3 regions of the Nitrospirillum guanabarense genome follow, and region 2 is predicted to be linked to each of the others. Evidence: predicted binding sites of a transcription regulator. Region 2 holds the regulator's gene; each other region holds the start of a gene.

Region 1 (4,436 bases), 1.6 Mb from region 2:
TCGAGGATCTGCTGGAACGGCTGCGCGCCGTCCTGAACGGCACGCCGCCGCCCTGGCTGCGCAAAGCCATGGCCAAGGGGGCGCCCGCCCCCTGGATTTGGAGGATTGAGGGAAGACCATGTCCGACGTTCTGGAATTGCCGCCCGATGTGGCGGCGGCGCAAAGCCCGTTCATCCGCACCCTGGTCATGGTCTGGCGCGCCCAGGATGCCCATGGCATGTGGGAGGGGAAGCCCGACCTGGATCTGCTGGCCCCCTATGTGATCGATCGGGAAAAGCGCCGGCAACTGCCCATCCTGGGCGATCCCGACCCCGAGACCCTCTGGCGGCTGGAGCTGTTCTTCAACGCCGTGGCGCTCGGCATCGAGCAGGCGACGGGCGTGATGGTGTCGCCCATGCTGAAGATGAGCCACGAGGGCTTCGGCCGCATGGTGCTGATCGGCGGCCGGCTGGTGGCGGTGAACAAGCAACTGCGCGACGTCCATCGCTTCGGTTTCGACACCCTGGCCAAGCTGGCGGAGGAGGGGGCGAAATACGTCCAGGCGGGCGTGGACATGATCGGGCGCTTCCCCGAAGTCGCCCGGTATTGAACAAGGGGGAGGATGGCATGAGTGACGTCGAGGCGTTGAAGGCCGAGATCAAGAAGCTGTCGGCCAAGGCCATGCAGGCCAAGATGGACCTGCACGACCTGTCGGAGGAACTGCCCGTCAACTGGCCATCCATCCTGGACGTGGCCCAGCGCGCCCATGAGGCCTTCGCCGTGCTGGAACGCAAACGCGCCGACCTGAAGACGGCGGAAGCCGCCTGGGCCGGCGCCGGCCAGCTGTCCGTGGCACCGTGAGGAGGAGGGAAAGCCCATGTCATCCCTGACCCGCGACGGCCGCGCCTGGCAGCCGGACTTCCTGATCGCCATCGACGCCAAGCGCTGCATCGGCTGCGGCCGGTGCTTCAAGGTCTGTGGCCGGGGGGTGATGGTGCTGAAGGGCATCACCGAGGACGGCGAGATGGTCGACCTCGGCGGCGACGACGACGATGACGAGATCGAGAAGAAGGTGATGGTCATGGATGACGCCGGCGCCTGCGTCGGCTGCCGGGCCTGCGCCCGCGTCTGTCCCGCCAACTGCCAGACCCACGCGCCCCTGGCGGCGGACGCCGCGTGAGGTCGCCGATGCGCCCCGCCGATGCCTATGGCCTGTTGATGGGGCGGGCGGTGGCGGCGGGTGACCCGTTCGACCTGCACGTCACCGCCAGCATCCTGTCGCTGGCCTGGACCGAGGCGGTGATGGGCGCGGGGTCGTTGCCGGCGCGCGCCGGGTTGGACGGGGCCGCCCTGGAAAGCCTGGTCCGCCGCCTGTTCCCGGGCGCGTGGCCGGCCATCGCCGCGTTGGCCGGCGGTCCCGCCAACCTGGGTGATGATGAGATGGCGGTGCGGGATCTGCTGTGGATGTACGCGGGCGACGGCAATGACCTGCAGCGCGACCTGGCGGCCATGGTGGCCCGGCGGTGCAGCCGCCCCAACCACCTCTGGCAGGATCTGGGATTGCGCGACCGCGGGGAGCTGTCGGCGCTGATGCGCCGCCACTTCGGTGGCTTGGCGGATCGCAACCGCCAGGACATGAAATGGAAGAAGTTCCTGTACCGGATGATCTGCCGGGCGGAGGGCTTCACCCTGTGCACCGCCCCGGTCTGCACCGATTGCGACGACTTCGACACCTGCTTCGGGGCGGAGGATGGCGAGGCCATGTTGGCCCACGTCCGCTCCGGCCGCCCCGTGCCCGCCTTTTGACCGCTGCCATCGGAGGTGCCCGCCCATGACCGCCGCGCTGCCGTCCGCCGATCCGGATTTGGCTTACGTCCTTTGCCGGCTGGACGAGATCCCCAGCCGCAAGGCCTGGGGGTTCCAGCTGCTGCGCGTCGACGGCGACGGCACGCACCGCCCCTGGGCCATCGTCGTGGTGCGGTGGGGGCGCCAGGTGGTGGGGTACGTCAACCGCTGCCCGCACAACGACGTGCATCTGGATTGGGAGCGTAACCAGTTCCTGGACGGTGACGGCACGCGGCTGATGTGCGGCAAGCACGGCGCCCTGTTCGACCTGGCCACCGGCGTGTGCGTGGACGGCCCGTGCAAAGGGCGGGGCCTGGTGCCGGTGGCGCTGTCCGTCGTCGACGGGGATATCTGCGTCACCGGCGTCACCCTGGTGGAGGAGGCGGGGGCGTAAGGCGGCCCTGGCCTCAAACCGGCCGGTTCTCGTTGCGGTTCCTCACCGGCAGCATCTGCGCCACACCGTCCTCAAAGCTCAGCGCCGGATAGCGCCGGTCGAAGCGCAGGCTGATTTCCAGCAACACATCCAGCTTGCCGGCGGTGTCCAGCTTCTTGATGTCGTTCTTGTCGACGCCCATCAGATCCATCATCTCCTTCCATACGGTGGATTTATCGCAAGGCAGGACCGTGTAGGGGATGCCGTCCAGCGTGACCTGGTAGCCGGCCAGCAGATCGATGTTGTTGCAGAAGATGAAGTACTTGCCATTGGGCCGCAGCAGGCCGGCCAGCACCTCCGCCACGTCCTTCAGGTAGGCGAAGGAATGGATGTAGCCCGCCAGGACGGGGATGGTCGCCTCCCCCTCCTGCGCGAAGGTCAGCACCTGTTCCAGCTTGTACTCGGGCGGGCGCTTTTCATCGGCGATGTGCGGCTGGAACTTCAGCGCGATGTCGCCACGAAAGCCGAAGCGGCCGGGCTTCGTGGTCGGTGCCTTCAGCACGGCGTTCATCAGCCGGTCTTCCTTGGCCAGACGGGCCAGGGCGGTGTTCTCGATGGTGGTCAACGGGGGCTCCTGCTTCTTGGAATGGCCCGCGGGATCGGGCCCCGGTGTTCCCCTTTGCAAGCGCTTTGCCGGCCGACGCGCGCCGGCCGTACCCCTTGGTTTCGCGGGGTTTCCTGCGCCGTCCCCCGTCCGCTTGCAGGAAACGCCCCTGTCGCAAACCCGACATCGTCGGGGTAAAGGCAACAGCGTTTTGCCGGGAAAATTCATATATTCCAACGATCTGCCTTCTGGCATGCACCTTGCTGAGGCTGAGGGTCACCAACCCGCAACCATCGCAGGTGTCCCTCATGATCACCTTGACCTCCAGCGCTTTGAACGCCGTCCGCAGCGCCATCGCCGGCGCCGCAAACCCCGCGGGGGGCCTGCGCATCAGCGTCGATGCCGGCGGGTGCGCCGGCTACAAATACATGATGGGCCTGGCGGGCGAGGCCGAGGCGGACGACACCGTCATCGACCAGGATGGCGTCAAGGTCTTCGTCGACACCAAAAGCCATGAGCTGCTGAACGGCACCACCATCGATTTCGTCGTGGCGCTGGAAGGGTCCGGTTTCACCTTCGACAACCCCAACGCCAAGTCCGCCTGCGGCTGCGGCAAGTCCTTCGGTTGAGGGGCCGCCCATGCTGACCCCCACGACCGATGATCTGGCCGCCGACCGGGCGGTCATGGACGGTGCCGAGGACCGCCGCGTGCGGATCATCCGCGACGCCATCGCCGAAATCCGCCCCGGTCTTCAGCGCGACGGCGGCGACTGCGAACTGCTGGAGGTGGACGGCGACATCGTGCGCGTCCGGCTGACCGGCGCCTGCGTCCTGTGCCGGCTCAGCGCCACCACGCTGGATGGCATCCAGGCCCGGGTGGTGGAGCGATTGGGCGCCTTCGTGCGCCTGGTCCCCGTCTTGGGCCGGGGTGTGGAACCGCACTGAGGGGAGGAGGTGTCATGCGGCCCGTCTACCTCGACAACAACGCGACCACCCGCACCGATCCCGAAGTGGTGGCGGCCATGCTGCCCTATTTCACGGAGCGGTATGGCAACGCCTCGTCCGGCCATGCCTTTGGGGCGACGGCGGCGGATGGGGTGCGGTTGGCGCGGCGGCAGGTGCAGGCCCTGCTGGGGGCGGGCCATGATCATGAGATCGTCTTCACCTCCGGCGGGACGGAGGCCAACAGCACCGCCATCCTGTCGGCCCTGGAAAGCCAGCCTGGCCGGGATGAGATTGTGACGACGGCGGTGGAACACCCGGCCGTGCTGGCCCTGGTGGCGCATCTGGAAAAGACGCGCGGCATCAAGGTGCACGTGGTCGGGGTGGACGGCGACGGCCGCCTGGACATGGACGATTTCGAGCGGGCGCTGGGGCCGCGCACGGCCCTGGTCTCCGTCATGTGGGCCAATAACGAGACGGGGAGCCTGTTCCCGGTGGAGGCGCTGGCGCGGCAGGCGCGCGCCGCCGGCGCCTTGTTCCACACCGATGCCGTGCAGGGTGTGGGCCGCCTGCCTCTCCGCCTTCAGGACACGGCCATCGACATGTTGTCGCTGTCGGGCCACAAGCTGCACGGGCCCAAGGGCATCGGTGGCCTGTATTTGCGCAAGGGGGTGGCCTTCCGGCCCCTGCTGC
Region 2 (4,436 bases):
ACCTGGCGGTCAGCGTGCGCAACCCCGACGTCCTGGCTGCGGTGGACGCCGTGCTGGCCGGCGGCGACAGCCGGCGGGTGGAATTCACCCTGCCCCTGCCGGTGGAGCGCGTGCTGGAGGTGCGGGTGACCCCCTTCCGCCCAGCGGCGGAGGACGGCGCGCCGGAGCATGAGATCACCGCCATCGTCACCCTGCACGACATCACCGCCATCAAGCGGTCGGAACAGATGCGGGCCGACTTCGTGGCCAACGCCAGCCATGAGCTGCGCACGCCCCTGTCCACGCTGGTGGGCTTCATCGAGACGCTGCGCGGCCCCGCCCGCGACGACGCCGACGCCCGCGACCGCTTCCTGGCCATCATGCAGGAACAGGCCGGCCGCATGTCCCGCCTGGTGATGGACCTCTTGTCCCTGTCACGCATCGAGTTGGATGAGCACACCCACCCCACCGGCGAAACCAACGTCGCCCAACTGGTGCACAGCGTGGTCGCCATGCTGGAGCTGAAGGCGGCGGCGCGGAAGATCACCATCCGCGTCCAGGGGGGAGGATCTGCCCCGGGTGCAGGGGGATGAGGACCAGCTGACCCAGGTGTTCCAGAACCTGATCGACAACGCCATCAAGTACGGGCGCGAGCAGACCGACGTGGTGGTGGCGCTGGAACGGGCGGAGGCTCCGCCGGCGCCGGGCGCCACCGGCATCCGCGCCCGCCAGGCGGCGCCCCAGAAGGTGGTGGGCATCAAGGTGTCGGTGACCGACAAGGGCGAAGGTATCGCCCGCACCCATCTGCCCCGCCTGACCGAGCGCTTCTACCGCGTGGACGCCGCCCGCAGCCGCGCCCTGGGCGGTACGGGTCTGGGCCTGGCCATCGTGAAGCACATCGTCAACCGTCATCGCGGCCGCCTGACCATCGACAGCGAAGTGGGCAAGGGCAGCACCTTCACCGTCCACCTGCCCGGCGTGGAAAAGCCGGGGGAGAAGGCGGAAAAGCCCTTACCCCAATCTGCCCCGAATCTGTCACAGGAAGGCGGCCGGGGCGCCGCCTGACGGCGAAGCGGCTTCAGCGACCCGGGTGGCGGCACTACGGTCGTATGGCATAAGCCGCTGAAGCGGCGGCGCTTTTTGGAAATCAAGACGACCGGCAGCGCCGTCACAAAACTGTCGTTTATCTGTAGCAATTCCATAGCGACCTGTCGCTATGGTCCACCCTGCCCGACCGGCGATGTGTCCAGCCGGCCGCCGTTTTTCATGCCCCGGCCAGGACCGCCGGGGGTGGGGTGGTAAGAGAATGCCGGCCGAGCATACGGTTAAGTCGTTCGAGCAGCAGCTGCAGCGCCTGTCCAACCTGATCACCCAGATGGGTGGCGTGGCCGAAGCCCAGGTGGACGGCGCGGTCCAGGCGGTGGTGCGCCGCGACGCGGACCTGGCCGCCCGGGTGATGCAGGCCGACCATCAGCTGGACGACTATGAGCGCGGCATCGAGCAGGAGGCCGTGCGCATGCTGGCCCTGCGCCAGCCCGTGGGCGGCGACCTGCGCGAAATCCTGGCCGCCCTGAAGATTTCCGCCGACCTGGAACGCACCGGCGACTATGCCGCCAACATCGCCAAGCGCAGCATGGCGATGGCCAAGCTTCCCGCCGTGCGGCCCGTCAGCGCCATCCCGCGCATGGGCAAGCTGGTGGAAAGCATGCTGAAGGACGTGCTGGACGCCTATATTGACCGCGACGTGGGCAAGGCCATCGACGCCTGGAACCGGGATGAAGAGCTGGACGACCTGTACACCAGCCTGTTCCGGGAGGTCCTGACCTATATGATGGAAGACCCGCGCAACATCACCCCTTGCACCCACCTGTTGTTCATCGCCAAGAATCTGGAACGGGCGGGCGATCACGCCACCAATATCGCGGAAACCATCCACTTCCTGGTGCTGGGCCAGACCTTGACCTCCGACCGGCCCAAGCATGACCAGTCCAGCTTCGTCGTCGGTCCCACGGCCGATGTTGACCTGCACGGCAGCGGCCTGCACGGCGCCGACGCCGTGGACGATGTGTGAGCCTTTCCCCGGGCCGTTCCTCACGCCCGAACCTATAGACGACTTAGACTTGCCACCGCTTACCCGACCCCGGACAGCCAGTTTTAGGGACACCCCATGAACGCCTCGTTGAAGCCCTTGGTTCTGATCGTCGAGGACGAAGCCGACCTCGTCACGCTGCTGAGCTACAACCTGGAAAAGGAAGGCTTCCGGGTGCTGACCGCCGGCGACGGCGAGGAAGCCCTGCTGCTGGCCGATGAGCAGGCGCCGCACCTGGTGCTGCTGGACTGGATGCTGCCGCTGATGAGCGGGCTGGAGGTCTGCCGCCAGATGCGCCGCAACCCCAAGACCCGTGAAATCCCCATCATCATGCTGACCGCCCGGGGCGAGGAGGCGGACAAGGTGCGCGGCCTGAACTCCGGCGCCGACGACTACATCTCCAAGCCCTTCAGCCCGACCGAGCTGGTGGCCCGCATCCGCGCCGTGCTGCGCCGGGCCGTGCCCTCGCTGGCCGAGGAACTGCTGCGCTACGGTGACATCAGCATGGACCTGGCGGCCCACCGCGTGCGCCGCAACAGCCGCGACATCCACCTGGGGCCGACGGAATTCCGCCTGCTGCGCCATTTCATGCAGCACCCCGGCCGCGTCTTCTCGCGTGAGCAGCTGCTGGACATCGTCTGGGGCCACGACGTCTATGTGGAGCCGCGCACCGTCGACGTGCACATCCGCCGCCTGCGCAAGGCCCTGAACGAGGACACGGAACTGGACATGATCCGCACCGTGCGTTCGGCCGGCTATGCCCTGGACATGAAGTCGGCTTGATGGCGCGTGGCCTTTGACCTTGATGGATCAAAGGCCCCTTCGGACGCCGGGTTCCGACATGCGCCGGCTTGGCTTCCCCGGTTTACAGTCCGCCACGCCATCCGCAAACTTCCGGCGGCCCCTTTTCCTTGTGAATGAGGGACCGCGTCCTACGGCGCGAGGCCGAGTCTCGTGCCGCTGCTTGGGACATAGCGCTTCCTAAATCACGTCCGCGAACAGGGCGGCCGCGCCCACTTCCGAAAGGTGGATGGCGCGCGCCGCGCGCACGCGCATCTCCTCCTCATAATTTCGCGCGGCCTCCTCAGGCGAGGCTTGGCCGGCCAGGCACGCCGCCAGCACGGCGGCGTCCCGCAGGGCGGTGTTGGCGCCCAGGCCGCCGGCGGGGCTCATGGCATGGATGGCGTCGCCCAGGAAGGTCGCCGGTGCCGCCGTCCAAAGGGGCCAAGTACGGGCCAGGCGGGCGCTGCGCACCGGCAGCAGGGCCACGCCGTCCCGGTCGGCGTGCCGGAACAGGCCGCGCAGGCTGGGGTGCCAATCGCGGGCCAGATGCTCCGCCACCATCGCCGGCACCACACCGGGGAAAGCTCCGGTCAGCCGAGTACGGGGGCCGATCAACGCCCAGTAGAGATAGTCGGCCACAGGCGTGACGCCGGGTGGCGTGGCGCCCCAATCGAACAGCATGGGGTCGATGATGCCGGCATAGCCGTCCGCGAAGACCACGCTGGTGCCGGCGCACAGATCATCGCTCACCGCCGCCCGCACCTGGGGTGTCAGGGTGGTGCGGCCATAAAGACAGACCGCGCCCACGTCCAGCGGTTCCGCCTGCGGCATCAGCTGGCGGCGGACGGCGGAGTTGACGCCATCGGCGGCCACCACCAGGTCGGCGCGGACGGCGGTGCCATCGGCGAAGGCGACGTGGGCACGGCCGTCCGGGCCCACGGCCAGGGTCTGGAAGGCGGCGCCGAAGCGTACCCGCTCCGCGATCCCCGTCAGCAGGATTTCCCGCACGGTCTGGCGGTGGGCGCAGAGATCGCCAGCATCTTCCCGCGTTTGCGCGCCGTCATCGGCGGCGCTCCACACCGCCGGCGCGCGACCGGCCACCGGCGCCAGCTGGCCGTCCAGGAAACGGCTGCGCGGGGCCGGCACGGCGCAGGTGCGCCGGAACAGGTCGTACAGTTCGGCCGGCAGGCACCGGGCCAGGGCGTCGGCGCCGTCGGCGTCGATGCGCAAGCGATAGCCCTGCGCCCTGCCGTCCAGGGCCCCGTCCCGCTCATACACCACGCAGTCGATACCGGCGCGCGTCAGCGCCTGCGCCAGGCACAGGCCACCCAGGCCCGCCCCGATGATCGCCACCCGCGTCCCGTCCATCTCGTCACCATCCGCCAAAACCGTCATTGGGGATTCGGTAACGCGAAACAGGACAAGCTTGATAACGATAGTCGGACGAAAAATAATGCGGAACGGCCAAACCGTTCGCCAGCCGCCTCCGTCCCCCTCCCCCGCCAGCCGCCCCCAGGGAAGTCATGCGCCACGCCCACGACACCGCCCCCATGACCAAGGAAGCCTTCCTGCAGATGTGCGAGCG
Region 3 (4,436 bases), 190 kb from region 2:
CGCACGCCGGCCGACAGGCGGCCTTCGCTGGCGATCAGGCCGGTCACGACGTTGTTGATGCCGGGGCGCTCGACCAGGCCGATGTCGTTGGAGCTGATGCTGTCTTCGAAGGTGAAGGCCGGCTGCATGGCGCCGACGTCGATCAGCCACCCCTTGTACCCGGTATAGGTCAACTGCGCGGTCTGCAGGCGGCCGGACTGGTTGAAGCGGCCGGGGAAGTCGGCCGTCACGTTGTAGGTGAAGTCGTTGAAGGCCTTGCCGGCGAAGCCGATGTAGGCGCGACGGAAGTTGAAGCCGTCGGTGGTGTCCTTGACCTGACGGTTGTCCGGGTTCTTGGCGTCCTGGAAGTTATAGCCGTAATCCAGGTGGATACGGCCGACGGGCTGGAAGCTGAACGCCTTGTCCGCGGACGTGAAGGTCGGCACGCCGTTGGGGAAGGTGATGCTGGGCAGGTTCGCCGTGGCGGCGGTGGCCGACGTGGCGGCCTTTTCGGCGGCGGCCTTGGACTCGGCGGCGGCCTTGTTGGCGGCGTCGGTCTGGGCCGAGATCGCCTGCAACTGGGCCTGCAGCGCCTGGATCTGCTTGTTCAGCGCGTCGATCTGCGCCTGGGTGGCCAGCGGAGTGGCGGCGGCGGCGGCAGTGGCGGAGGCGGCGTTCGACTTCTTATTTTCCGCAGCGGAGGCGCCGGCGGTGGCGAAAGCCACGCTCAGCACCGTGCCAGCGAGCAACACGGTCTTCAGGTTCATTCCTAGATTCTCCCATCATCCGGTCTACGGCATGCCGCCCAATCCCGGGGTTTCGGGGCCGACGTCACGCGTTTGGAGCGTTTGGGCTGCGGCCCTAACGAAGCGCTCGGTAGCAATATAGCATGACAGCGAGACTGCTAAAGGTTGACAGATTTATGAAAGGGGCTGGCTGTGGCGCCGCTGCAACAGTTTCGAGTCGGGTGTTTTAGCGGCCTTAAAGTAAGGCGGGGCAACAAATCCGGGACTACCGTAGTAGAGGCCGGAGGGGTGCCGGTGGCCCCCAAAAAGAGGTTTGGATGATCGATTGCATCTATAGTGTTGTGAATAGGGCGCACCCGGGAAGGTGCTTGCGACTATCGGCGACGGGCGGCGACAGGGCAGAAAAACCGTGCCGGTGCTGGTGGCGCGGAGACGCTTGAAAAGAACTTGAGAATCGCCCGTGTCCGGTGGCGCGCCCGTGCCGGCCGGGGGTGTTGCCGGTCCGCAAGGCGGTACGGGGCGTGAACGGGGCCTTGCCCTGCGACAAAACGCCCACAGTTTCATAAAACCGTAACATACTCGTCACCAAAGGTTCAGGACCCGGAATTTAGGGTCCGCCCGTCGAGACGGGATCAGGAAGCGGTCGCGGGGCATAGCCCTGGGCGAACCGGCCGGGGCCCCGAGACGGTCGACTAAGACGTTCCAACCCGTGGGGGAATCCCGTGAACTTTCAACCGAAGAACCTGCTGAAGGGCATGGTTGCCGCCGCGGCCGCGGTGATGATGGTGGGCGCCGCCCAGGCTGCCGACATCAGCGGCGCCGGCGCCACCTTCCCGTACCCCATCTACGCCAAATGGGCCGAGGCCTATAAGGCCAAGACCGGCGTGGGCCTGAACTACCAGTCCATCGGTTCCGGCGGCGGCATCAAGCAGATCAAGGCGAAGACCGTCACGTTCGGCGCCTCCGACATGCCCCTGAAGGCGGAAGAGCTGAAGGAAGCGGGCCTGCAGCAGTTCCCGATGATCATGGGCGGCGTCGTCCCCGTCATCAACGTGAAGGGCATCGCCCCCGGCCAGATCCAGCTGGACGGCCCGACCATCGCCAAGATCTACCTGGGCCAGATCGCCTCGTGGGACGACCCGGCCATCAAGGCGCTGAACCCCGGCCTGGCCCTGCCCAGCACCTCCATCGTTCCGGTGTACCGTTCCGACGGGTCGGGCACGAACTTCCTGTGGACCACCTACCTGTCCAAGGAAAGCAAGGAATTCGGTGATCGCGTCGGCGCCAACACCTCGGTGCAGTGGGCCGCCGGCCTGGGCGCCAAGGGCAACGAAGGCGTCGCCAACATGGTGAAGCTGACCGAAGGCGCCATCGGCTACGTCGAGTACGCCTACGCCAAGCAGAACAGCCTGACCTTCACCAAGCTGAAGAACAAGGACGGCAAGGTCGTCAGCCCGGAGATCAAGGCCTTCCAAGCCGCCGCCGCCGGTGCCGACTGGGCCAACGCCCCGGGCTTCTACCTGGTGCTGGTCGACCAGCCGGGCGCCGACAGCTGGCCGATCACCGGCGCCAGCTTCATCCTGGTCTACAGCCAGCCGCAGGATGGCGCCGCCGTCGCCGAGGCCCTGAAGTTCTTCGACTGGGCCTACAACAACGGCCAGGCCGCCGCCGAGCAGCTGGACTACGTCCCGATGCCGGCCGCCGTGGTCGCCCAGGTCCAGAAGTCGTGGGCCACGGTGAAGACCGCCGACGGCAAGCCCGTCTGGTCGAAGTAAAAGTCCTCGGGTAAAAGGAAGCGCCCCCGGGCTCCAGGTCCGGGGGACAAAGGTCGGGAGAGGGGTCGCCTACGGCTCCTCTCCCTCTTTGTCGGCTTCCTTGATAGACATCCGGGTTTATTAGGTCATCGCGTTCGGGTTATCGCAGGGCCTACGGCCGGAGGGGTGCTTTGGTGGACATGGCGGTAAAGGCATCGGACATCAGCGCGGAGAGTCCGCGGGCGCGCACGCAGCGCCGCAACGACCTTCTGTTTCGCGGCGCCACCCTGTTTTTCGCCCTCCTGGTGCTGACGCTCCTGGGCGGTGTCATCGTTTCGCTCATCCATGGCGCGCTGCCGGCCCTCAAGGCCTTCGGCTTCGGTTTCGTCACGACCGAGATCTGGAATCCGGTGACGGAGAAGTTCGGCGCGCTGGCCCCCATCTACGGTACGCTGGTCACCTCGGCCATCGCCATGCTGGTGGGCGTGCCCGTCAGTTTCGGCATCGCCATCTTCCTGACCGAACTGTGCCCCGCCTGGGCCAAGCGTCCCATCGGCATCGCGGTGGAACTGCTGGCCGGCATCCCCAGCATCATCTACGGCATCTGGGGCCTGTTCGTGTTCGCGCCCTTCCTGCAGCGGACCGTTCAGCCCTTCCTGATCCACACGCTGGGCACCGTCCCGGGCATCGGCACCTGGTTCAAGGGCCCGCCCTACGGCATCGGCGTGCTGACGGCCGGCCTGATCCTGGCCATCATGATCCTGCCCTTCATCACCTCCATCACCCGCGACGTGTTCGAGACCATGCCCGCCATGCTGCGCGAAAGCGCCTATGGCCTGGGCGCCACGACGTGGGAAGTGGTGCGCGACATCACCATCCCCTACACCCGCGTGGGCCTGGTCGGCGGCGTCATGCTGGGCCTGGGCCGCGCGTTGGGTGAGACCATGGCGGTGACCTTCGTCATCGGCAACTCGCACCGCATCGCCTCCTCGCTGCTGGCGCCGGGCACCACCATCTCGGCCGCCATCGCCAACGAGTTCACCGAGGCGGTGGGCGACACCTACACCTCGTCCCTGATCGCGCTGGGCTTGGTCCTTTTCATCATCACCTTCATCGTGCTGTCGCTGGCCAAGCTGATGCTGGTGCGCATGAACCGCAAGGCGGGGACCTGACCCATGGCCGTCACCGATACCCCTCCCGGCACCAACTTCGCGATGGGCCGCTACAGGCGCCGCAAGGCCGGCAACGCCATCACCATGGGCCTGGCCGTGGGCGCCGCCGTCTTCGGCCTGCTATGGCTGGTCTGGATCCTGGCGGTCCTGCTGATCAACGGCGTCAGCGCCATCAACCTGGGCCTGTTCACCCAGATGACGCCACCGCCGGGCAGCACGGGCGGCCTGCTGAACGCCATCTTCGGCAGCATCGTCATGACGGTGCTGGGCATGGCGATCGGCACGCCCATCGGCATCATGGCCGGCACCTACATGGCCGAATACGGCAAGGGCACGAAGCTGGCCGAGGTGACGCGTTTCATCAACGACATCCTGCTGTCGGCGCCCTCCATCATCGTCGGCCTGTTCATCTACACCATCGTCGTGGTCCCCATGGGCCACTTTTCCGCCTGGGCTGGCTCCATCTCGCTGGCCGTGCTGGTCATCCCGGTGGTGGTGCGCACGACCGAGGACATGCTGAACCTGGTCCCCGGTTCGCTGCGCGAGGCCGCCGCCGCCCTGGGCGCGCCGCGCTGGAAGGTCATCGTCCAGGTGACCTACCGCGCCGCCCGCAGCGGCATCATGACCGGCATCCTGCTGGCCGTGGCCCGTATCAGCGGCGAAACGGCGCCCTTGCTGTTCACCGCCCTGAACAACCAGTTCTGGAGCGTGAACATGAACGCTCCCATGGCGAACCTGCCGGTCACCATCTTCCAGTTCGCGCTCAGCCCGTATGAGGACTGGCA

What was found. The regulator PhoB, encoded in region 2, activates phosphate uptake and scavenging genes when phosphate is short. The targets are predictions, from matches to a motif close to TNTCATAAAACTGTCA.
Region 1: the regulator PhoB is predicted to act here: its motif matches at 2,972-2,987, upstream of UAA55_RS21310 (HesB/IscA family protein).
Region 3: the regulator PhoB is predicted to act here: its motif matches at 1,284-1,299, upstream of pstS (phosphate ABC transporter substrate-binding protein PstS).

The regions. Positions count from the first base shown of each region.
Region 1 covers NZ_JAYEER010000004.1:719,193-723,628, forward strand. The annotation lists gene nifX (nitrogen fixation protein NifX) at 1-263, shown strand, start outside; gene UAA55_RS21280 (NifX-associated nitrogen fixation protein) at 218-589, shown strand; gene UAA55_RS21285 (CCE_0567 family metalloprotein) at 607-840, shown strand; gene fdxB (ferredoxin III, nif-specific) at 857-1,159, shown strand; gene UAA55_RS21295 (nitrogen fixation protein NifQ) at 1,168-1,785, shown strand; gene UAA55_RS21300 (Rieske (2Fe-2S) protein) at 1,811-2,218, shown strand; gene UAA55_RS21305 (hypothetical protein) at 2,232-2,822, opposite strand; gene UAA55_RS21310 (HesB/IscA family protein) at 3,110-3,430, shown strand; gene UAA55_RS21315 (NifU family protein) at 3,441-3,746, shown strand; gene nifS (cysteine desulfurase NifS) at 3,761-4,436, shown strand, end outside.
Region 2 covers NZ_JAYEER010000004.1:2,299,324-2,303,759, forward strand. The annotation lists gene UAA55_RS28675 (histidine kinase dimerization/phospho-acceptor domain-containing protein) at 1-572, shown strand, start outside; gene UAA55_RS28680 (ATP-binding protein) at 559-1,044, shown strand; gene phoU (phosphate signaling complex protein PhoU) at 1,286-2,050, shown strand; gene phoB (phosphate regulon transcriptional regulator PhoB) at 2,147-2,851, shown strand; gene UAA55_RS28695 (FAD-dependent oxidoreductase) at 3,050-4,246, opposite strand; gene UAA55_RS28700 (AraC family transcriptional regulator) at 4,375-4,436, shown strand, end outside.
Region 3 covers NZ_JAYEER010000004.1:2,106,477-2,110,912, reverse strand. The annotation lists gene UAA55_RS27810 (OprO/OprP family phosphate-selective porin) at 1-746, opposite strand, end outside; gene pstS (phosphate ABC transporter substrate-binding protein PstS) at 1,448-2,500, shown strand; gene pstC (phosphate ABC transporter permease subunit PstC) at 2,680-3,651, shown strand; gene pstA (phosphate ABC transporter permease PstA) at 3,655-4,436, shown strand, end outside.